DNA from 3 places in the Amycolatopsis sp. PSD-21 genome. Region 3 is predicted to be linked to each of the others. Evidence: riboswitches for the same ligand, from Rfam matches in the RefSeq annotation. Region 3 holds a riboswitch; each other region holds the start of a gene.

Region 1 (6,855 bases), 4.0 Mb from region 3:
ACGGCAACGCCGCCACTGAGCTTCGCATCGTCGAGCTGGCGTCGATCGAGTCCGGCGAAACCGCCCTGGTCGTAGGCCCGGGCCCGGGCGTCGGTCTCGAGGCCACGGCCGGACGCGCGGGCCGCGCGATCGGTGTCGATCCCTCCCCGGAGATGCTCGCCCTCTCGCGCCGTCGCTGCGGCGACGAGGTGGAGCTGCGGCCCGGCACCGCGGCCTCGACCGGCCAGCCGGAAAAAAGCGTCGACGTGGTCCTGAGCGTCAACAACGTGCAATTGTGGGAGGACCGGGCGGCCGGATTCGCCGAACTGTTCCGTGTGTTGCGGCCCGGCGGGCGGCTGCTGCTGTCGTCGCACGAGAAGTGGCTGCCGGTCTCCCGCCACGAGCTGGCCGACGAAGTGGCCGCCGCCGGCTTCACCGACCTGCAGACCTGGACCTGGGAACCGCCGGGCCTCGGTGCCTCGCTCGCCGCTCAGCTGCGCGCGATCAAGCCGCTGAACTAACGCGGGTCAGTGCGCAACGGGTGCTCACGCGGCACCTCGACCAGCACGATCCTGGTGCCGTCCGGGTCGGCGATCCACGCTTCGTCCAGCCCCCAGGGTTCACGTCGCGCCCCGCGGACAGGCTCCAATCCCTTCTCCGCGAGTTCCTCGAGCGCCGCCGGCAGGTCCCGGACCTGGAGCCACAAGGCGACGTCAGGGGTCGGACCGGTCTTCCCGGTACCGACGATCTCGATCGACCCGTTCCCGGCGAAGAACACCGTCCCGCCGGGGAACTCCTTGTCGATGGCCAGGCCCAGGGTGTCCCGATAGAACGCCGTCGACACGTCGAGGTCCTTCGGGTGGATCAGCACCCTGCTGCTCAGCACGTCCATGGCTCAATCCCTACCGGATGGGTTCAGGCCATCGCAATCGCGGTGATCCCCGCCAGCACCACCACCGACCCGGCCAGCCTGCGGACGGCGTTCGCCTCCCCCAGGACCAGCCAGGCGGCAAGGCCACCCAGGACGATGCTCAGCTCCCTCGCCGGTGCGACGAGGCTCACCGGAGCGATCTGGAGGGCGTAAAGCACCAGCAGGTAGGCGACCGGCGACAACACGCCGACGACGAGCACCTCACGCTTGTGTTCGCGCCAGAGCCACGAGACCTCTCCACGGTCCTTCAGCGCGTACGGCGTCATGAGGACGCTCTGCACGATCGCGCCGGTTCCGAAGTAGACGATCGGCGGGACCCCGAGACCCGTGACCGAATGCGCATCCCACAGGGTGTAAGCGGCGATCGTGAGACCGGTCAGCAGTCCGTAGATCAGGCCTTTGCGACGGGCGACACGATCGGCGGCGTCGGCATGCGCCGGCGCCCGCCCTGACCCGATCACCAGCACCCCGGCGACGACGAGGAACGCGCCCACCAGGCCGAGCACGCCCGGCCGCTCGCCGAGCAACACGACGGCCGCGAGCACCGAGATCAGCGGCCCGGTACCGCGAGCGACCGGATAGACGACGGAGAGGTCGCCGACGGCGTAGCCCCGCTGGAGGACGACCCCGTAGGTGACGTGGAACACCGCGGTGACCACCGCGGCGAACAACCAGGTCCACTGTGGACGTTGCGGCTCCACGGCCAGCGAGACGGCCATGACGGGGACGAGCAGGACAGCGGACAGGCTGTAGTAAGCCCAGACGAACCGGGCTCCACCACGACGGATCCGCTTGGCCGCGAGATTCCAGCCCGCGTGGATGACGGCGGCGATGACGACGAAGGACAGGGCGGTGGCGTTCACGACGGACCTTTCACGTTTTCCGCGCATGCGGAAAACACCGGTCCTCCAGGCTTTTGTCCCGTCAGATGAACGGCGGCGCTTCCGGCCCCGCCGATGGTGCCGCTCGGACCTGTCCCGTCTGCCCTGATTGTGTGTTTCCCGAGCGGGCAGGCGGCGGAACCCTAGGCACTACGCTCCGCACCGTACCTCAAGCCCTCGTCCCGAGGTGGCCGCGAGCCACCCCTGGACGGCTGTTAAGCTTGCCTTTCACCGTCGTGTGGCATTCCGTCATGGAGGAAACCCGCGCGCTCTCACGAGTACGCAGGGCCGGTCACAGCGCGGCGGTGAAACCACCGAGAGATTCAAGAGGAGCGCCCCCGTGGCCAACATCAAGTCGCAGATCAAGCGCATCACCACCAACGAGAAGGCGCGTCAGCGCAACCAGGCGATCCGGTCCTCGGTGAAGACCGCGATCCGCAAGTTCCGTGAGGCCGCCGACGCCGGCGACAAGGCCAAGGCCCTGGAGCTGCAGAAGGACGCGGCCAAGAAGCTGGACAAGGCCGTGACCAAGGGCGTTCTCCACGCCAACCAGGCCGCCAACAAGAAGTCCGCGCTGGCGAAGCGCGCGAACTCTCTCTGATCGGCTTTCGAAGGGCCCCGGCGACGCGAGTCGCCGGGGCCCTTCGCCGTGTTCAGCGGCTTGTACCGTGGGCGTCGACGACCTCCAGGACGGCACGCTCCAACGCGTACTCCGGGTTGGCCGCGACTCCCTTGACCTCGGCGTTGAGCCGGGCGACCACCCGCATCGCGGTGGCGAGCCCGTCCTGGCCCCAGCCGCGGGCCTGTCCCTGCGCCTTGCGCACCTTCCACGGCGGCATGCCCAGCTCACCCGCCATCTGGTTCGGGTTGCCGCGACCGGCACCGGACACCCGCGCGATCGTCCGGACGGCGTCGGCGAGGGCGTCCGCGACCAGCACGTGCGGCACGCCCAGCTGCATCGCCCAGCGCAGCGACTCCAGCGCCGCCGCCTTGTCCCCGGCGACGGCCTTCTCCGCCACGGCGAACCCGTTCACGTCCGCGCGACCCCGGTGATAGCGCCGGACCGCCTGCTCGTCGACCGCTCCGCCGGCGTCCGCGACCAGCTGGGTCGCGGCCGACGACAGTTCACGCAGATCCGAGCCGACCGCGTCGATCAGCGCGAGCACCGCCGCACCGTCGATCTTCCCGCCGACCCGGCGGACCTCGTTGCGGACAAAGGATTCCCGCTCGGCGGGCTTGGTCAGTTTCGGGCACTCGACGACCTCCGCACCGGCCTTCTTCAAGGCGGTGGGGAGCCCCTTCGCGGCCTTGCTCCGGCCACCTCCGCTGTGCACGACGACGAGCACGATGCCGTCGGCGGGGGCCTTGACGTAGGCCATCACCCCGTCGGCGAGCTCCTGCGAGATGTCGTGCGCGGATTCGAGGACGATCACCCTCCCTTCGGCGAACAGGGAGGGGCTGACCATCTCCGCGAGTGCCGGGACTGTGAGGTCCGACACCCGGATCCGGGTGAGATCCGACGTCGGATCGGCCGCTTTGGCCGCGTCCGAAGCGCTGCGGACCGCGCGTTCGATCAGCAGCTCTTCCTCACCGAGAACCAGGACCAGCGGCGATGGGGCGGAAGCTTGCGTCGTCACGGTGACGATCCTGCCACTCCTCCTCTCGTGTGCTTTGTCCGGTGATGTGTTGCGGGCACGGTGGCCCCACCTGAGCCTCATGTCGTACGGTGTTGGCGAGGCGACGCGATCACACGCGTGCCGACAATCGAATACCGCTCATCCAGAGGGGCAGAGGGAACGGCCCGATGAAGCCCCGGCAACCGGCGTCAGCCTGTCATTCCGCGATCGCGGGATAGCTGACGAACACGGTGCCAATTCCGGCCCGCCATGGCGGGGCAGATGAGGAAAGGAACCTCGCGATGACCGCAACCCTCGGCACGACCTCCACCACCAAGACCCCGGATCTCGGACCGGCCGTCGAACTGGTGTCGAAGGAAGAGGGACACCGGCAGCCGCTCGCCCCCGAATTCGTTTCCGCCGAGGACTTCTCGCCGCTCGAAGTCGCCTACGACTTCGGCCGCGTGCGCCGCGAGGACATCGAAGCCGGACCGAAGAACATCTGGCGCTACAAGAAACTCCTTCCCGTTCCCTCGAACGTCGAAGAGATCCCCAACACCGAACCCGGCGCCACCCGGCTCATCCAGGCCGACAGGCTCGCGAAAGCCTTGGGCGTCAAGAAGGTCTGGGTCAAGGACGACACCGGCAACCCCACTCACTCGTTCAAGGACCGCGTGGTCGCCGTCGCTTTGGCGGCCGCGCGCGAGTTCGGGTTCGACGTGCTCGCCTGTCCCTCGACCGGCAACCTGGCCAACGCCGTCGCCGCCGCGGCGGCCCGCGCCGGCTGGCGGTCGGTCGTGCTGATCCCGAAGACCCTGGAACGCGCCAAGATCCTCACCACCGCCGTGTACGACGGTGACCTGATCGCGGTCGACGGCAACTACGACGACGTGAACCGGCTCGCCACCCAGCTCGCCGCCGAGCAGGAGAGCTGGGCGTTCGTCAATGTGAACGTCCGGCCCTACTACTCGGAAGGCTCCAAGACGCTGGCCTTCGAGGTCGCCGAACAGCTCGGCTGGCGGCTTCCCTCCCAGATCGTGGTGCCGATCGCCTCCGGTTCCCAGCTCACCAAGGTGGACAAGGGTTTCCGCGAGTTCGGACAGCTCGGCCTCGTCGACGAGACTCCGTACAAGGTGTTCGGCGCGCAGGCCACCGGCTGCTCCCCCGTCTCGGCGGCCTTCCGCGCCGGGCACGACGTCGTCCAGCCGGTCAAGCCGGACACGATCGCCCGGTCGCTGGCGATCGGGAACCCGGCCGACGGCCCCTACGTCCTCGACGTGGTCAACCGCACCGGCGGTGCGATCGAAGACGTCACCGACGAAGAGGTCGTCGAGGGCATCCGGCTGCTCGCCCGCACCGAAGGCATCTTCACCGAGACCGCCGGCGGCGTCACCGTCGCGACGGCCAAGAAGCTCATCGAAACCGGCAAGCTCAACCCGGACGAGGAGATCGTCCTGCTGATCACCGGTGACGGGCTCAAGACCCTCGACGCCGTCGAGGACAAGATCGGCCCGAAGGCCACCGTCAGCGCCTCGGCCGACGCGGTCCGCGAGGCTCTGGGCATCTGAGTTCCCGACGGCCCGCCTCAAGAACGAGGCGGGCCGCGGGGCTCGCCCCGGCGCACCAGGGCGAGGCCTCGCGCGTCGGCGACGACAGCGGTGTCGCCGTCCGTGTCCGTCCTGGCGACCGACGCGCCGATGGCCACCAGATTGTCCAAAGTGGACTTGTTCGGATGTCCGTAGGTGTTTCCGGCGCCGACGCTCACCAACGCCGCCCGCGGCGCGACGGCGTTGAGGAAATCCGGTGCCGTGTAACGGCTTCCGTGGTGCGGGACCTTCAGGATCTCGGCACCCAGTTCGGCGCCCTCGGCCATCAGGTCGGTCTGCGCCGCGAGCTCGATGTCGCCCGTCAGCAGCACCCGGCCCGCCGAGGTCCCGGCGCGCAGGACGACCGAGCCGTTGTTGATCACCGTGCCGTCCTGTTCGCGGACCGATCGACTGGTGACGTACCGCGGCCCCAGTACGTCCAGTGACAGCCCCGGCCAGTCCAGCCGTTGCCCGATCTCCAGCTCCAGCAAGGGAATCCCGCGGCGCGCGGTCTCGTCCGCGACCTGCTGCCACGCCCAGGCGGGAGCCCGGCCGGGGCCGACGGCGACCGCCCCGACCGACCTGCCCTCGAAGACGGATTCGAGACCGCCGATGTGGTCGGCGTGCAGATGACTCAGCACGATCAACGGCACCCGGTCGACGCCGAGCCTGCTCAGGCATTCGTCGACCGGCCCCGGCTCCGGCCCGGTGTCGACCAGGACCGCCCGCCCTTGCTCACCTGTGGCGAGGGCGACGGCATCACCCTGCCCGACGTCGCAGGCGACGGCACTCCACGACGCCGGCGGCCATGCCGGAGCAAGCACTCGCACCGGCACGAAGACGAGCAGTCCGACGGCCAACGCGACCGCCAGGAGGATCCTGGCGTGCCGCAGCCGGATGGCGACGAGCAGGACGATGAGCAATCCGGCCGCCAGTAACCCGCCCCACCAGCCATCCGGCCAGTCCAGGACCGCTCCCGGCGCACGGGCGCCGTGGCGGGCCACGGTGATGAGCCAGCTCGCCTCGGGTTCGGTCAGGCGGACCAGCAGAGTTCCCGCCGACGGCCACCACGGGCCGACGACGGTGGCGAGCACACCGAACACGGTGGCCGGGGCGACCACCGGCGCGGCGAGCACGTTGGTCACCACCGAGACGAGACTGACCGATCCCGCCATACCCGCGATGACCGGCGTCGTCACCACGAACGCGGCCAGCGGGATGGTCAGCCCCTCGGCGTAGCCTGCCGGAACACCGCGTCCGACCAGCCATTCCGCCCACCTCGGCGCCAGCAGTACCAGCCCGGCCGTGGCCAGCACCGAAAGCGCGAACCCGAAGTCGGCGGCCATCGCGGGGTCGGCCACGACGAGCCCCGCCACCGCGAACGCCAGCGCGGGCAGCGCCGAACCCCGGCGCCCCAGTGCCAGCGCCAGCAGCCCGACCGCCCCCATCACCCCGGCGCGAAGCACGCTGGGCGCGGGCCCGGCGAGGACCACGAACCCGGCGAGCCCCGCGGCGGCCGCGGCGGCGGAAGTCCGCGGCCCGACCCGGAGCACCCTCAGCAGGAGGAGGATCGAGCCGCAGACGATCGCCACGTTCCCACCGCTCACGGCCATCAGGTGGGACATGCCGGAGTCCGTGAACTCGCGTTCGACCCTCGGGGACAGTGTGCTCGTGTCCCCCACGACCAGCCCGGGCACGAGACCGGCCTGCTCCTCCGGGAGGACGGCGCACAGCTCCCGGAGCCCGGCGCGCAGCGATTCCGCGGCTCGCTGCCACCAAGGCTCCGGCCCGAGGGCGGACGGCGGGCCTCGCACCGAGAGGACCGCGACCGTCAGTTCGGCCCCCTTCGACGGCGCGAGCCG
Region 2 (6,855 bases), 1.6 Mb from region 3:
TCAGGAAGCCGACCATCCCCATGTCGTGGAAGGTGGGCAGCCACGAGACCATCACGTCGACGTCGAAATCGAACTCGGCCCGGTCGACCATCGCCTTGACGTTCGAGTACAGGTTTCCGTAGGTGATCTGAACGGCCTTCGGGTCGGCCGTCGATCCGCTGGTCAGCTGGAGAAGCGCCGTGTCCGATTCGGCCGTGGGCACGGGCTCCGCCAGCGGTTCGGCCTCGAGCAGCTCGGTGATGACCTGGAACGCGATGCCGTGCTCCGTGAGCACCGGCGCCAGCTGATCGAACGGCTCACCGAGCAGAACCAAGTCGGACCCGATCATCCGCAGCACTCGAACGGTGTCCTCGGCCCATTCGGCGAGGTCGGTGCGCTGCGTCGGCTGGTGCAGCATCGTCACGCTGCCGCCGGCGAGCCAAACCGCCTGAACCGTCGGCGCGATCAGCGACGGCGCCGCCGCCAGTACCGCGACCGCTTTGCCGGGCTCCAGCCCAGCCGCCACCAGACCCCCGGCGACCCGTTTGGCCTGCTCGTGAATCTCGGCCCACGTACGCCGAACCGGCTCCTTGGGCTCCCCGGTGACCATTCCCCGCTGCTGACCTCGCCCCGCCGCGGTGGCGACGAGCGTGTCCACGAACCGACTCATGCGCGTCACACTACTGTCCGCGCTGAAAGGCCCGCTCGCCGTCGCGTGAACTCATTCGATCGCTTCGGAGGTCTCGAGCCACTGGGCCTCGACCTCCTCCTTCTCCGTTTCGACGGCTTTCAGTTCGGTGTTCAGCTCGATGAGCTTCGTCGGATCGGTCGCCGCGGCGAGCAGCGCCGCGTGCAGTTTCTCTTCCTTCGTGTGCAGCTGGTCGAGCTTGCGCTCCAGACGGGACAGCTCCTTCTGCGCCGCCCGCTGTTCCGCGGCGCTCTTCTTGGGCGCGGAGGCCTGCGCGTTGCCCGCCTTCCGGTCACCGCCGGCTTTCTCGAGGCTCTTGGCGCGCCGGTTCAGGTACTCCTCGATCCCGCCCGGCAGGTGGGTCACCTGCCCGTCCCCGAACAAGGCCACGATCGTGTCGCAGACGCGTTCCACCAGGTATCGGTCGTGCGAAACGACGACGAGGCTGCCCGGCCAGGAATCCAGCAGATCTTCGAGCTGCTGCAAGGTGTCGATGTCGAGATCGTTGGTCGGTTCGTCGAGCAGCAGCACGTTGGGCTCGGCCATGAGGAGCCGGCACAGCTGGAGGCGGCGGCGTTCGCCACCGGAAAGGTCCTCGACCGGCGTCCACTGCCTCGCGGCGGGGAAACCCAGCTTTTCGGCCAGTTGGGAAGCGGTGAGCTCCTGTTTGCCGAACACGACCCGTCCGGAGACCTCTTCGATCGCCTGCAGCACGCGCAGATCGCCCGGCAGGTCGTCGAGCTCCTGCCGGAGGTGCGCGAGGCTGACCGTCTTGCCCTGGATGCGCCGTCCCGTCTCAGGCTCCCTGTCACCGCCGAGCAGTTTGAGGAGCGTCGTCTTGCCCGACCCGTTCACGCCGACCAGGCCGATCCGATCCCCGGGCCCGATCCGCCAGGTGACGTGATCGAGCAGGGTGCGGTCGCCGACGGTCAACGTGGCGTCCTCGATCTCCAGCACGGTCTTACCCAGCCGACGGCGAGCGAACGCCTGCAGCTCGACCGAATCACGCGGCTCCGGCACGTCGGAGATCAGCGCCTCCGCCGCCTCGACGCGGTAGCGCGGCTTCGAGGTCCTGGCCTGCGGACCGCGGCGCAGCCACGCGAGCTCTTTACGAGCGAGGTTCTGCCGCTTCTCTTCTGCCGTCGCCGCCAGCCTCGCCCGCTCGGCGCGCGCGAAGATCCAGTCCGCGTAACCACCTTCGTACTGCTCGACACGACCGTTCGTGACCTCCCAGGTCAGACTCGCGACCGTGTCGAGGAACCACCGGTCGTGCGTGACGACCACGACCGCGATCTTGCGGTTGAGCAGGTGATCCGCGAGCCAGCGCACACCTTCGACGTCGAGATGGTTGGTCGGCTCGTCGAGGACCACGAGGTCCAGTTCACCGGTGAGGGCGGCGGCCAGCGCCACCCGGCGGCGTTCGCCCCCCGACAGGTTCGCCGTCTCCTTGTCGACGCCGAGAGCGGTGATACCCAGACCATCCATAATGGACCGGACACGCGCGTCAGCGGCCCACTCGTGCTCCGCGCCGTAGCGTTCCAGCACGACATCTCCGACCGTGCTGCCGTCGGGAAGTTCGGTCCGCTGAGTGACCACGGCCATCCGCAGACCCCGGACCTGACTGACACGTCCCGTGTCCGGCTCGCTGATCCCCGCGAGGACCTCCAGCAGCGTCGTCTTCCCGCCCCCGTTGAGACCGACGACACCGATACGCTGCCCCTCCGCCACACCGAGCGAAACACCGTCGAGCAGCGGGCGCACCCCGAAGGACTTGCTCACCGACTCCAGGTTGACCAAGTTGGCCATGCCTCAGCCGATCCTTTCCAAAAAGCTCGCACCACAACGAATTGGTCGATGTCCATTTCGGACACCCTTATGCGTGCACCCGAGGCGGCGACGGCCGCGGCGCGTCGTCCCCGCCGACCAGCCGGGCTCCGGGGACCGGCCCGTGCGCGACACGCACCGTGCGACAGACACCGGCGCCGGACAGTTCCGCGGCGACCTCGACGGCCGACTGGGCGTCCGCGCACAGAAAAGCGCAGGTCGGCCCGGACCCGGACACGGTGCCGGCGAGCGCACCCGCGTTGACTCCCGCCCGCAATGTGCGGCGCAGCCCCGGACGCAGTGAGACAGCGGCCGCCTGCAGGTCATTGCCGAGAAGCAGCGCCAACTGCCGCGGGTCGCCGGAGGCCAGCGCCTCCACCACCGGGGTGTGTGAGCCGATCCGCGGCGGGCTGCCCTCTTCACGCAACTTGTCCAGCTCGCCGAACACCCTCGGAGTCGAAAGCCCACGCTGGTCGAACGCCAAGACCCAGTGGAAGGTGTGCCTCGACAAGACGGGCACCAGCTGCTCGCCCCGGCCGGTGCCCAGCGCTGTCCCGCCGTAAAGCGCGAAAGGAACATCGCTGCCGAGCTTCGCGGCGATACCCGCCAGCTCGTCCCGGGAAATGTCGAGCTTCCAAAGCGACGCGAGCCCGACCAAGGTCGCGGCCGCGTCGGCGCTGCCACCGGCCATCCCGCCCGCGACCGGGATGCCCTTGCGCAGCACCACTCTGACCTTGGACTCGCCATCCGCCTTGCCGACATGGGCCGCCAGCGCCTGCGCCGCTTTCCAGGCGAGGTTGTTGGCTCCTGTCGGCACGGAACCTTCACCTTCGCCGTAGACCTCGACGCCGGGGTCTTCGGTGACCGCGACGGTCACCTCGTCGGTCAGGGAAAGCGCCTGGAACACGGTCACCAGCTCGTGGTAACCGTCCGGGCGTACGTCACCGACCGACAGGTGCAGGTTGACCTTGGCGGGAACCCTGACGGTTACTGGGGGCGGTACGACGGCGAGCACGCCTCAAGCCTACGTGGCCGCTCCACTTGCGCTGCCACCAGGAGAAAGAGAACGGAGGGGGCAGACGCGAACGGGCCGCCCCGGACGCAGTTCGTCCTGAGCGGCCCGTTCGGAGAGAAATCAGGCGGCGACACCCTGCGGTCCGCGGACCGGGTGGGTCACGTGGCCGCCACGTTCGGCGATCCAGGCGAGCGCGGCGTCCGCGCGCTCACCGCGCACCCCGAGGCGGAACCGGCCGACCGGAGTGTCTCCGATCCGGGTCAGGCCGCCCCCGATGGTGGCGAGCTCGACGTCGAAGCGACCGGCGGCCTCCGGCAGCAGCGCACCGACCGAGGCGAAGCCGACGAGCACGACGTCCACCGCGCGGTCGTACTTCGAGGCCTGCGCCCGCCCGGTTTCGATCGCGGGAAGCAGCGCCTGCGCGGTCCGGCTGTTCGGGTCGGAGATCAGGTCGAGCACGGTTCCGCGTTCGATGACCGCGCCGGCCTCCAGCACCGCGACGTCGTCGCAGACACGGCGGACCACACCCGCGTCGGGCGTGGTGAGCAGCACCGTGACGCCGAGCTCGGCGCGCGCACGGTCGAGCACGGTCAGGACCGCGCCGGACTCCTCGGGCTGCACGCCCGCCGTCGGGTCGTCGGCCAGGAGCACGGACGGTCCGGCGGCCAGCGCCTTGGCGATGGCCACCCGGCGCAGCTGGCCCTCGGACAGGTCGCCCGGTCGCTGCCCAGCACGGGGGGTGAGCCCGACCAGATCGAGCAGGTTGCCGACCCGGTTACGGCGCTGCGGGCCGTCGAGGCCGAGCTGTTCGAGCGGCGAAGCGATGTTGCCGGCGATGGTGCGCTCGGCGAGCAGCTCCGGCTTGGTGCTCACGACTCCGACCTGGCGCCGGATTTCGCGGAGACGGCGTCCGTCGAGGGTCCCGGTGTTGAGGCCGTCGAGACGGACGACGCCGCGGTCGGGACGCTCCTGGAGACCGATGCAACGAGCGAGGGTCGATTTGCCGGAGCCCGCCGGACCGACGACTCCGAACAGCGAGCCAGCTTGGATGTCCACGCTCACATCGCGCAGTGCGACGACGGGATTTCCGTTGAGGGGAAAGGACTTGGACAGGTTTTCGACAGTGATCACGAAAGGCTCCATGCAAATGGGGCGCTACTTCTTTCGAGCGCGCCAACCGTCACCGAGTGACCGTCCGGGAAACGGACGGATTCAGAGGTAAGGGAAAGAACTCAGGCAGTAACGGTGGAGCGTCGACACGCACTTACCGTGCGGCGACCTTCATCGACGACACGTCGCCTGGTCAGCAGGAGCGGGTGGGTGACCCTGTTCATTAGGCACAGCCTCCATCGGTCCTGGCTGTAGCACCTGCCCTGTGGAGGGTGGTTGCTGCGACTTCGGCGAGCCAGGTCTCTCAGTCGCTCGGGATGGCTCACTGAGTAAAACCGATCCCACTGGATGAAAGCAAGCGCGTAGGCGCAGATCACACGTCTGGTCGCGTCCATCATACAGGATTGGCCGCCCATATTATGGGATGCCGACAGGCGTATCCGGCCTGCGGCAGGCGCGCTGCCTGCTAAGACAAGGTTCGCCCGCGCCGGATCGAGAGGAGGAACCACGCGGTCGCGCGGCCCCGGTCACACCTGCGCCAGGTGGTCAGCCGGCAGCCGCGGCGATCCGGGCGAACTGATGGACGTCCAGCTGCTCCCCGCGGGTTTTCGGGTCGATACCCGCCTTTTCGAGCAGTTCCCCCGCGCGTTCGGCGGAACCGGCCCAAGACGCCAACGCGGCCCGCAAGGTCTTCCGCCGTTGCGAGAAGGCGGCGTCGACGACCGCGAACAGCCGCTCCCGTTCCACGGACGACACCACGTCGCCCCGTTCGAAGGCGACCAAGGCGGAGTCGACGTTCGGAACAGGCCAGAACACCGCCCGGGGCACCGCGGCGACCTTGCGCGTCTTCCCGTACCAGGCGAGCTTGACGCTGGGCACGCCGTAAGTCCGGCTTCCCGGACCCGCCGCCATCCTGTCCGCGACCTCGGTCTGGACCATTACGAGACCACTGGTCAGCGACGGCAGTTCGGCGAGCAGGTGGAGCACGACGGGAACGGCGACGTTGTACGGCAGGTTCGCGACGAGCGCCGTCGGCCGTGCGGGCAGATCGTCCGCGGTGATCCGCAACGCGTCCGCGCCGACGACCGTCAGCCTTTCGGCCCCGCCTCGCTCGGCCACGGTGCTCGGCAGCCGTCCCGCCAGCACGGGATCGATTTCGACCGCGACGACCTCGGCGCCGGTCGCGAGCAGTCCGAGTGTCAGCGAGCCGAGGCCCGGCCCGACCTCCAGGACGACGTCCCCTTCGCCGATCCCCGAGAGGTCGACGATGCGGCGCACCGTGTTGGGATCGTGCACGAAGTTCTGGCCGAGCTTCTTGGTCGGACGTACGTCCAGCTCGGCCGCCAGCGCCCTGATTTCCGCAGGACCGAGCAGTTCAGTCACCCGACGATCGTAACCAGGCCCGGTAAGCCACGATTGGCCGGTGGACGACGTCGTACTCGATGGTGAAAAAGTCCGGCTGCGCGACTGGCGCCCTTCCGACCTCGGGCCGCTCCTCGACCTACTCGATCCCGCGCGGCCCTGGCACGAAACGAACGGACCCTATTTCGGCACCCCGACCACGGCCGCCGTCGAATCCACGGCGCGCGAACTCACCACGATCAAGGCCGAGCCGCCCGATCCCCGCACCAGCCTCGCCGTATGCGACCTGAGCGACGGAAGATTGATCGGCCGGGTCAGCTGGTATTGGGAAAGCAGGGAGACCGACTGGCGGCGGATGGGGCTGGTCATCTACGACGAACGGTTTTGGGGCGGCGGGTTCGGCACCGAGGCCTTGCGCATGTGGACGACCTACTTGTTCGCCCGCACCGACACGCTCCGCCTGGACTTCGCCACGTTCTCGGGGAACCCGGGGATGATCGCCGTCGGGCGGCGGCTCGGGTTCGTCGAAGAAGGCCGGTTCCGGCGCGCCCGGCGCTGGTCCGGCGGCGTCCATGACGCCGTCGTCTACGGGGTGCTCCGCGAGGAGTGGGACCGGAGGCATCGCTCAGGCATGGGGCCGGCCTGATCCGACCCCACCATCCGGATGGCTTTTCCCAAGCGACACGTATCCCACTCAAGGGTGATCGGCGCAGGTCGGCACAGCCGGAGCGTGATGATCATCCACCCGATCGATACCGTGCATTCGTTCGAATCTGCCTCGACAATCGAGGGATGACCAGCACAAACATTCCCAAGGCCTTCCCGCTCAACCTGCCGGAAGGCGACGCCGAACTGCTTCTCGACGAGTTGCGGACTC
Region 3 (6,855 bases):
AAGACCTCGGGCGAACTGCTGGCGGTCGCGCAGAACGGCGCCGCCGGGAACCAGCCGAAGGCCCTCAACGGCCTGTACTCGCCGGGGTCGGCCTTCAAGATCGCCACGGCGACCGCGGCGTTGCAGCAGGGCGGCGTCACCGCCGAGTCTCCGCTGGCCTGCCCGGGCAGTGAGCAGATCGGCACCCGCACGCTCAAGAACGACAACGGGTTCGACCTGGGGACCGTCTCGCTGAAGACGGCGTTCGCCGCGTCGTGCAACACGACCTTCGGGCGGCTCGCCAAGCAGCTGCCCGCGGACGGTCTTGCCAAGGCCGCGAGCCAGCTCGGCCTCAACGCCGACTTCGAGATCCCGGGGCTGTCGACCGAGGCCGGGAAGGTGGAGCCGTCCGCCGGCGGTGACGAGCAGGTCGAAGCCGGGATCGGACAGGGCAGGGTGCAGGTCAGCCCGCTTGGCGCGGCGCTCATGGCCGCGACGGTCGCCACGGGGAAGCCGGTGGTCCCGAAGCTGTGGCAGGGTCTGGAGACCAAGGTCAACGTCGGGTACCAGGCCCCGCCCGCCGGGGTGCTGAACCAGGTCCGCGCGATGATGCGCGAGGTCTGCACGACAGGGACCGCGAAGGCGTTGAAGGGCAGCGGAGCGGTCTTCGGCAAGACCGGGACGGCGCAATTCGGCTCGGGCGCGGACGCCAACGGCTGGTTCGTCGGCTATCGCGGGGACGTGGCGTTCGCCGTCATGCTCGAAGGTTCCAACGACTCCAAACCCGCGGTGCAGCTGGCGGCGAAGTTCCTGGCGGGCTGACGCTTCGGCGGTCGCCGAACCGTGGGTCTTCTACGGTGGACGCATGGAGACGATCGCCCTGGCCGAGGTCGCGGCCGTGCTCGCCGATCCGAGCCGCGCGTCGATGTGTCTCGCGCTGCTCGACGGGCGTGCCTGGACGGTGACCGAGCTGGCCGGCGCGGCCGACGTGGCCGCGTCGACGGCGAGCGAGCACGTGACGAAGCTGACCGAGGCCGGTTTCGTCGTGCGGGTCAAGCAAGGGAGGCACAGTTACGTCCGGATAGCCGACCCCCGGGTGGCGGAGCTGATCGAGCATCTGGCGCAGCACGCCGAACACCGGCCGGTGAAGGGGCTTCGGTCGTCGGTGCGGGTGAAGCGGCTCGAGTTCGCCAGGACCTGCTACGACCACCTCGCCGGGACGGTCGGGGTCGCGCTGCGGGACGGAATGCTCGCCGCCGGGCTGATCGACGACGCCGGCGGCCTGACCCTGACCGATCGCGGCCGGGAAGTACTCGGCGCGCTCGGGGTGGAGATCGACGACGGCCGCCGCCCGATGCTGCGCGACTGTCTGGATTGGACGGTCCGGCGTGATCATCTGGCGGGCCGGGTGCCTGCGGCGTTACTGTCTCACGGTGTGAGCGCCGGCTGGTTGTCCTGTGAGGGCAACCGCGCGGTGAAGGTCCTGCCCGCGGCGGAAAAGCCGTTCGCGGCACTCGGTGTCGACCTGGTGGCCCTGCGCAGTCCCTAGTGGACAGTCTGTAACACAGGTTGTCCGGGCGCTTTCCGACCGGTACACGAACGTGTGACGATCACCGCCTCACTATTCTGGAGCCCTCACGGCGACCGGAACGGGAGGCGACATGGAGCAACTCCCGCTCATCCTCGGCACCGGCGGCGCCGTGCTGCTCGTCGCCGTGATCGCCGTCCGGGTGTCGATCCGGGTCGGCCTTCCCTCGCTGCTGCTGTACCTGGGGATGGGGGTCCTGCTCGGCGAAGCCGGGTTCGGCATCCAGTACGACAACCCCGAGCTCACCCAGTCGCTCGGCCTCGCCGCGCTGGTGATGATCCTGTCCGAAGGTGGCCTCACCACCCGCTGGTCGGCCGTGAAACCCTCGCTGGGCATCGGAATCGCACTGTCCACAGTGGCCGTGGTGGTGAGCATCGCGGTCACCGGCGCCGCCCTGCACTGGTTACTGGGCCTGGACTGGCGGATGGCGCTGCTGTGGGGCGCGGTACTGGCCTCGACCGACGCCGCCGCGGTCTTCTCGGTGCTGAGATCCGCGGGGATCGGCAAGCGGCTCGTCGGCGCGCTGGAGATCGAGTCGGGGATCAACGACGCCCCGGCCTACATCGCCGTCGTCGTCCTCGCCGAGGGGACGACCATCGACTGGTCGCTGCCGCTGCTGGTGGTCTACGAACTCGCCGCCGGGCTGGTGATCGGCCTGGCCTTCGGCTGGGGCGGGGCGTTCGCGCTGCGCCGGGCGGCGCTTCCCGCCACCGGTCTGTACCCGCTGGCCACGGTCGCGGTCTGCGTCGTGGCGTATTCGAGCGGGCAGCTCGCCCACGCGTCGGGCCTGCTCGCCACCTACGTCGCGGCCCTCGTGCTGGGCAACTCGAAGCTGCCGCACCGGTCGGACACGCTGTCCTTCGCCGAAGGGCTCGGCTGGCTCGCGCAGATCGGCCTGTTCGTGTTGCTCGGCCTGTTCGCCTCGCCGAGCAGGATCTTCGAAAGCCTCATCCAGGGCCTGGTCGCGGGCGCGGTCGTGCTGCTGCTCGCCCGCCCCCTGTCGGTGCTGCTGTCGGCGCTGCCGTTCAAGATCCCCTGGCGAGAACAGGTGTTCCTGTCCTGGGCCGGGCTGCGCGGGGCGGTCCCGATCGTGCTCGCGCTGATCCCGCTGTCGTCCGGGGTGCCGGGCGCGCAGGAACTGGTCGACGCGGTATTCGTGCTGGTCATCGTGCTGACGCTGCTCCAAGGGGCCACGCTGACCCCGCTCGCGAGAATCCTCGGGCTGGCCCAGCACGCCGAGGCGCACGAGATCGACGTCGACTCCGCGCCGCTCGACGAGATGGGCGCGGAACTCCTGCAGGTCCGGATCAACACCGGATCGAAGATGCACGGCGTGTACCTGGCCGAGCTGCGCCTGCCGGTGGGGGCGACGATCAGCCTGCTCGTCCGCGACGGCTCCGGCTTCACTCCGAACAAGAACACTCGGCTCCAGGAGCGCGACCAGTTACTCGTCGTGACCACCGCCGAAGCCCGTGACGCGGCCGAACGACGCCTGCGGGCCGTCGACCGCGCGGGCCGCCTCGCCAGGTGGAAGGGCGAATCCGGCCAGTAGGTCACGAACCGGCACCAGCTGTTCGTCGGTTGATCTCAGAAACTTCTTCCCATTTGTACTCCTTTTGGATTACTTTCCCCGCAATCGACTCCATCGAATGGGTGAGTGTCACGGGGTAAGGAGTACGCAAGGTGACGAAGCTTCCTGCGCGGTTCGCTGGTCTGGGGGCCACTTTGGCACTCGTCGGAGTGGTTCTCGCCGCCCCGACGGCTACTGCGGCCGGCGCTTTCCCCGCCTTCGGGCTGCCCTTCGACACTGGCCAGTCGGTCTACTCGGCGGGGATCCACTCGGACAACGGCACGTCCGGAGTGAAGAACGCCATCGACTTCAGTCCGGGCGACAAGACCGTTCGAGCCCCGCTGGCCGGCACGGTCCGGATCCAGCACTGCTCCGGCGGCGACTGGGTGACCGTCGACCACGACGGCGGCTGGCGGACCGGGTACTACCACCTGGAGGGCATTTCGGTCACCGACGGCCAGAAGGTCGCCCCGGGCGACGCTCTCGGCCGGACCGGCAACGCGCTGCCCTGCGGTGGCAGCAGCACCGGCGCGCACGTGCACTTCACCCTGTGGACCCTGCCGACGGCCGCCGCGCAGGGCGGCGACTCGCGCGACTTCGGGGTCGGCGCGGGCAACTGGAACGGCCTGTCCTACGACGAGGTCTCGACCAAGGTCGCCGAGGCCTACGGCGAAGCCGTCGACGGCAAGACCTTCGGCGGCTGGCAGTTCACCGCGGGCACCGATCAGTACTCCGGCACCGCGACCGAGGTCTCCTCCCGCTCGACCGTCCCGCTGCCCGGCCGATTCCGGGTCTGACCTGCCGTTGCCCGGCGCGGCGCGGCGCCGGGCAGCGGTTCTTCCCGCTTGCGGAACACGTGAGCGGCGTCTCAAGATGCGGACGAGGGCTGGCTCGATCGCCCGCCCATCCGCTAACTTCGTCCGTAGGTCACGAGTGTCAGCGTCAAGCCCCGGCTAGCTGACCGGCAACCCTCCTTCCGCGGTGGGGTGCCCCGGGTGAGGACCTGGCTCGTCGCGTGGTGCGGCGGGCAAGCGCGGGATCCTCGCCGGGTCCCCTGGCCCGGAGGATGACGATGACCCTCGCTCTCGAACGCACGAACGCCCCCGCTGAAGTCGTTGCCACGCACCAGATCCCGGCGGTCGCGTGCGCCGATCTGCGGGTTCCGCTGGTCACCGGCGGCGACATCGGCTACGCCAACCTCGATCACGCGGCGAGCGCCCCGTGTCTGGACAAGGTGCGTGCCGCGGTCGACGAATTCCTGCCCTGGTACGCCAGCGTGCACCGCGGCGCCGGGTTCGCTTCGCAGGTTTCGACCAAGCTTTACGAGCGCACGCGCGGAATCCTGCGCGACTTCGTCGACGCGCGATCGACCGACACCGTCGTGTTCACCCGCAACACCACCGATTCCTTCAACCTTCTCGCGCGCAGCCTGCCGAAGCACACGTCGGTCATCGTGTTCGACACCGAGCACCACGCCGCGCTGCTGCCGTGGAAGGGACCGAACGTCCGCCGGATCGAAACCCCGCGGACCCGGCTCGCCGCGGTGTCCGCTGTGGACGAAGCGCTTGCGGACTGCCCGCAGGGACCGCGGCTGGTGGTGCTCACCGGCGCGTCCAACGTGACCGGGGAACTGTTGCCGGTCAAGGAGATCGCGGCCGTCGCGCGGCGACACGGCGCCCGGATCGCGCTCGACGCGGCACAGCTCGCGCCGCACCGGAAGATCTCGGTGCGCGAACTGGACGTCGACTACGTCGCGCTGTCGGGCCACAAGCTGTACGCGCCTTTCGGTGCCGGCGCGCTGATCGGCCGCGCCGACTGGCTGTGCGCGGCCCAGCCGTACCTCGCCGGCGGTGGCGCGACGAAGCTCGTCAACCGTGAGTCCGAAAACCTCGGCGTGGTCTGGAACTCCGGTCCCGAGCGGCACGAAGCAGGTTCCCCCAACACCGTCGGCGTCTACGCGCTCGGCGTCGCCTGCGAGACCCTGGCCGCGAACTGGGACGGGATCGTCGCCCACGAGGAGGAACTGCTGGCGCGCCTGCGCCGCGGCCTCGCCGCCATCCCCGGATTCGCCGAACTGCGGCTGTTCGACGCGCCGGTCGACCGGGTCGGCACGCTCAGCTTCGTCGTCGACGGCTTCGACCCGGGCTGGCTCGCCGCGGTCCTTTCGGCGGAGTACGGAATCGGCGTGCGGGACGGCGCGTTCTGCGCGCACGTGGCGACGAAGCGGCTCATCGCCGTGGCCGGTTCGACGGGGCAGCAGGCCGTGCGGGTCAGCCTCGGCCTCGGCAGCACCACCGAGCACGTGGACCGGATCGTCCTGGCGCTGCGCCAGATCGTCGCCCGCGGCGCGCGCTGGCAGTACGAGAAGCCGGAGGGCCGCTGGGTGCCGGAGAACGATCCGCGGGAGCTTCCTCCGTTCTGCGCCTGACCCACTACCCTCACCCTGTATGGGGAACGAGCGACCGCGTTACTGGTTTCCGCTGGCGTTGCTGGGTTTCGCCCAGCTGCTGGTGGTGGCTTTCGGCGGAATGTGGTCCGGGGGCTGGTTCGCGTATGCGCCCGCCGGTGAACGACATTCGTTCGGGTACGTGGGCTTGTACGGGGTCGAGATGAGCCGCGCGAACGTGGCCGCACTGGACGCGTCGTTCGACATCGCCGGCCGGAACGACAGCTGGCTGTTCGCCGTCCTCGCGGTCTACCTCGGCACGGTGCTGTTCTACGCCTTCCGGACGAAGACCCTGCGCTGGTGGAAGGTCGCCGCGATCGCGCTCGGCGGACTGGTCGCCATCGTGCTGGCGGATCTGGTCGGCTACTGGGAATTCGATCTCGACGGCGACACCCGGAGCGCGATCCTGCTGACACTCGGCCTGGCGGGGCTCGCGTGGCTGGAGCGCAGTGTGCTGGTGCTCGTCGTGGCCGCGGCGTTCGTGCTCTGCGCGGTCGTGCTCGCCCAAGGGCAGCTCGCGCTCGTGCTTTCGTCGCTGGTCGTGCTCGCCGGTGCGTTCGCGGCGCTGCTGAGCAGGCCGAAGACAGCCGCCGGGGAGTCCTGAACACGCTCAGTGGACAATGGGGCGGTGAGTACTGAGCCCGAAACGGCGCCACCGTCGCCCCCGCTGCCCAAGAAGCGCGTCGCCGTGGTGTTCGCCGTCGCCGCGGTGCTGTGGGGGATCGACCTCCTCACGAAGCAGATCGCCGTGTCCACGCTGGAGGGCAAGCAGCCGGTCGAGTTCCTCGGCGGGCTCGTGTACTTCCAGCTGGTGCGCAACCCCGGCGCCGCCTTCTCGATGGCCACCGGGCTGACCTGGGTGCTCGCGCTGGTCGCGATCGCCGTCGTGATCGTCATCGTCTGGCTGGCCCGGCGGCTGCGCTCGACCGGCTGGGCGATCGGCCTCGGCCTGGTGCTGGCCGGCGCGCTCGGCAACCTGACCGACCGGATCTTCCGTGCGCCCGGGCCGCTGCAGGGGCACGTGGTCGACATGATCTCCGCGTTCGCGCCGAACGGGCAGGGCTGGGCGATCTTCAACGTCGCCGACTCCGCGATCTGCGTCGGCGGTGTGCTCATCGTGATCCTTTCCTTGCTGGGCAAGGACTACGACGGAACATCCACCAAGGACAAGAAGAAAGCGGCGAGCGAATGAGCGCGCGGATGTTGCCCGTTCCCGACGGGCTCGACGGTATGCGCGTCGACGCGGGGCTGGCGAAACTGCTGGGGCTTTCC

Evidence for each region. Region 3 has a riboswitch for S-adenosylmethionine ahead of ACZ1DY_RS29880 (aminotransferase class V-fold PLP-dependent enzyme). Riboswitches for the same ligand answer to the same signal wherever they lie in the genome.
Region 1: linked by a shared signal. The riboswitch ahead of thrC (threonine synthase) and the one ahead of ACZ1DY_RS29880 (aminotransferase class V-fold PLP-dependent enzyme) in region 3 are both predicted to bind S-adenosylmethionine.
Region 2: linked by a shared signal. The riboswitch ahead of ACZ1DY_RS37805 (methionine ABC transporter ATP-binding protein) and the one ahead of ACZ1DY_RS29880 (aminotransferase class V-fold PLP-dependent enzyme) in region 3 are both predicted to bind S-adenosylmethionine.

What each region holds. Positions count from the first base shown of each region.
Region 1 covers NZ_CM145712.1:2,421,339-2,428,193, reverse strand. The annotation lists gene ACZ1DY_RS11775 (class I SAM-dependent methyltransferase) at 1-500, shown strand, start outside; gene ACZ1DY_RS11770 (VOC family protein) at 497-871, opposite strand; gene ACZ1DY_RS11765 (EamA family transporter) at 895-1,800, opposite strand; gene rpsT (30S ribosomal protein S20) at 2,132-2,392, shown strand; gene holA (DNA polymerase III subunit delta) at 2,445-3,428, opposite strand; SAM riboswitch class I at 3,564-3,696, shown strand; gene thrC (threonine synthase) at 3,710-4,975, shown strand; gene ACZ1DY_RS11745 (ComEC/Rec2 family competence protein) at 4,993-6,855, opposite strand, start outside.
Region 2 covers NZ_CM145712.1:8,037,888-8,044,742, forward strand. The annotation lists gene ACZ1DY_RS37790 (fatty acyl-AMP ligase) at 1-649, opposite strand, end outside; gene ACZ1DY_RS37795 (ABC-F family ATP-binding cassette domain-containing protein) at 701-2,473, opposite strand; gene ACZ1DY_RS37800 (4-(cytidine 5'-diphospho)-2-C-methyl-D-erythritol kinase) at 2,541-3,506, opposite strand; gene ACZ1DY_RS37805 (methionine ABC transporter ATP-binding protein) at 3,627-4,637, opposite strand; SAM riboswitch class I at 4,850-4,940, opposite strand; gene rsmA (16S rRNA (adenine(1518)-N(6)/adenine(1519)-N(6))-dimethyltransferase RsmA) at 5,163-5,999, opposite strand; gene ACZ1DY_RS37815 (GNAT family N-acetyltransferase) at 6,040-6,624, shown strand; gene ACZ1DY_RS37820 (DUF222 domain-containing protein) at 6,771-6,855, shown strand, end outside.
Region 3 covers NZ_CM145712.1:6,397,599-6,404,453, reverse strand. The annotation lists gene ACZ1DY_RS29900 (penicillin-binding transpeptidase domain-containing protein) at 1-801, shown strand, start outside; gene ACZ1DY_RS29895 (ArsR/SmtB family transcription factor) at 845-1,528, shown strand; gene ACZ1DY_RS29890 (potassium/proton antiporter) at 1,641-3,119, shown strand; gene ACZ1DY_RS29885 (M23 family metallopeptidase) at 3,251-3,934, shown strand; SAM riboswitch class IV at 4,063-4,177, shown strand; gene ACZ1DY_RS29880 (aminotransferase class V-fold PLP-dependent enzyme) at 4,210-5,565, shown strand; gene ACZ1DY_RS29875 (hypothetical protein) at 5,585-6,187, shown strand; gene lspA (signal peptidase II) at 6,212-6,775, shown strand; gene ACZ1DY_RS29865 (RluA family pseudouridine synthase) at 6,772-6,855, shown strand, end outside.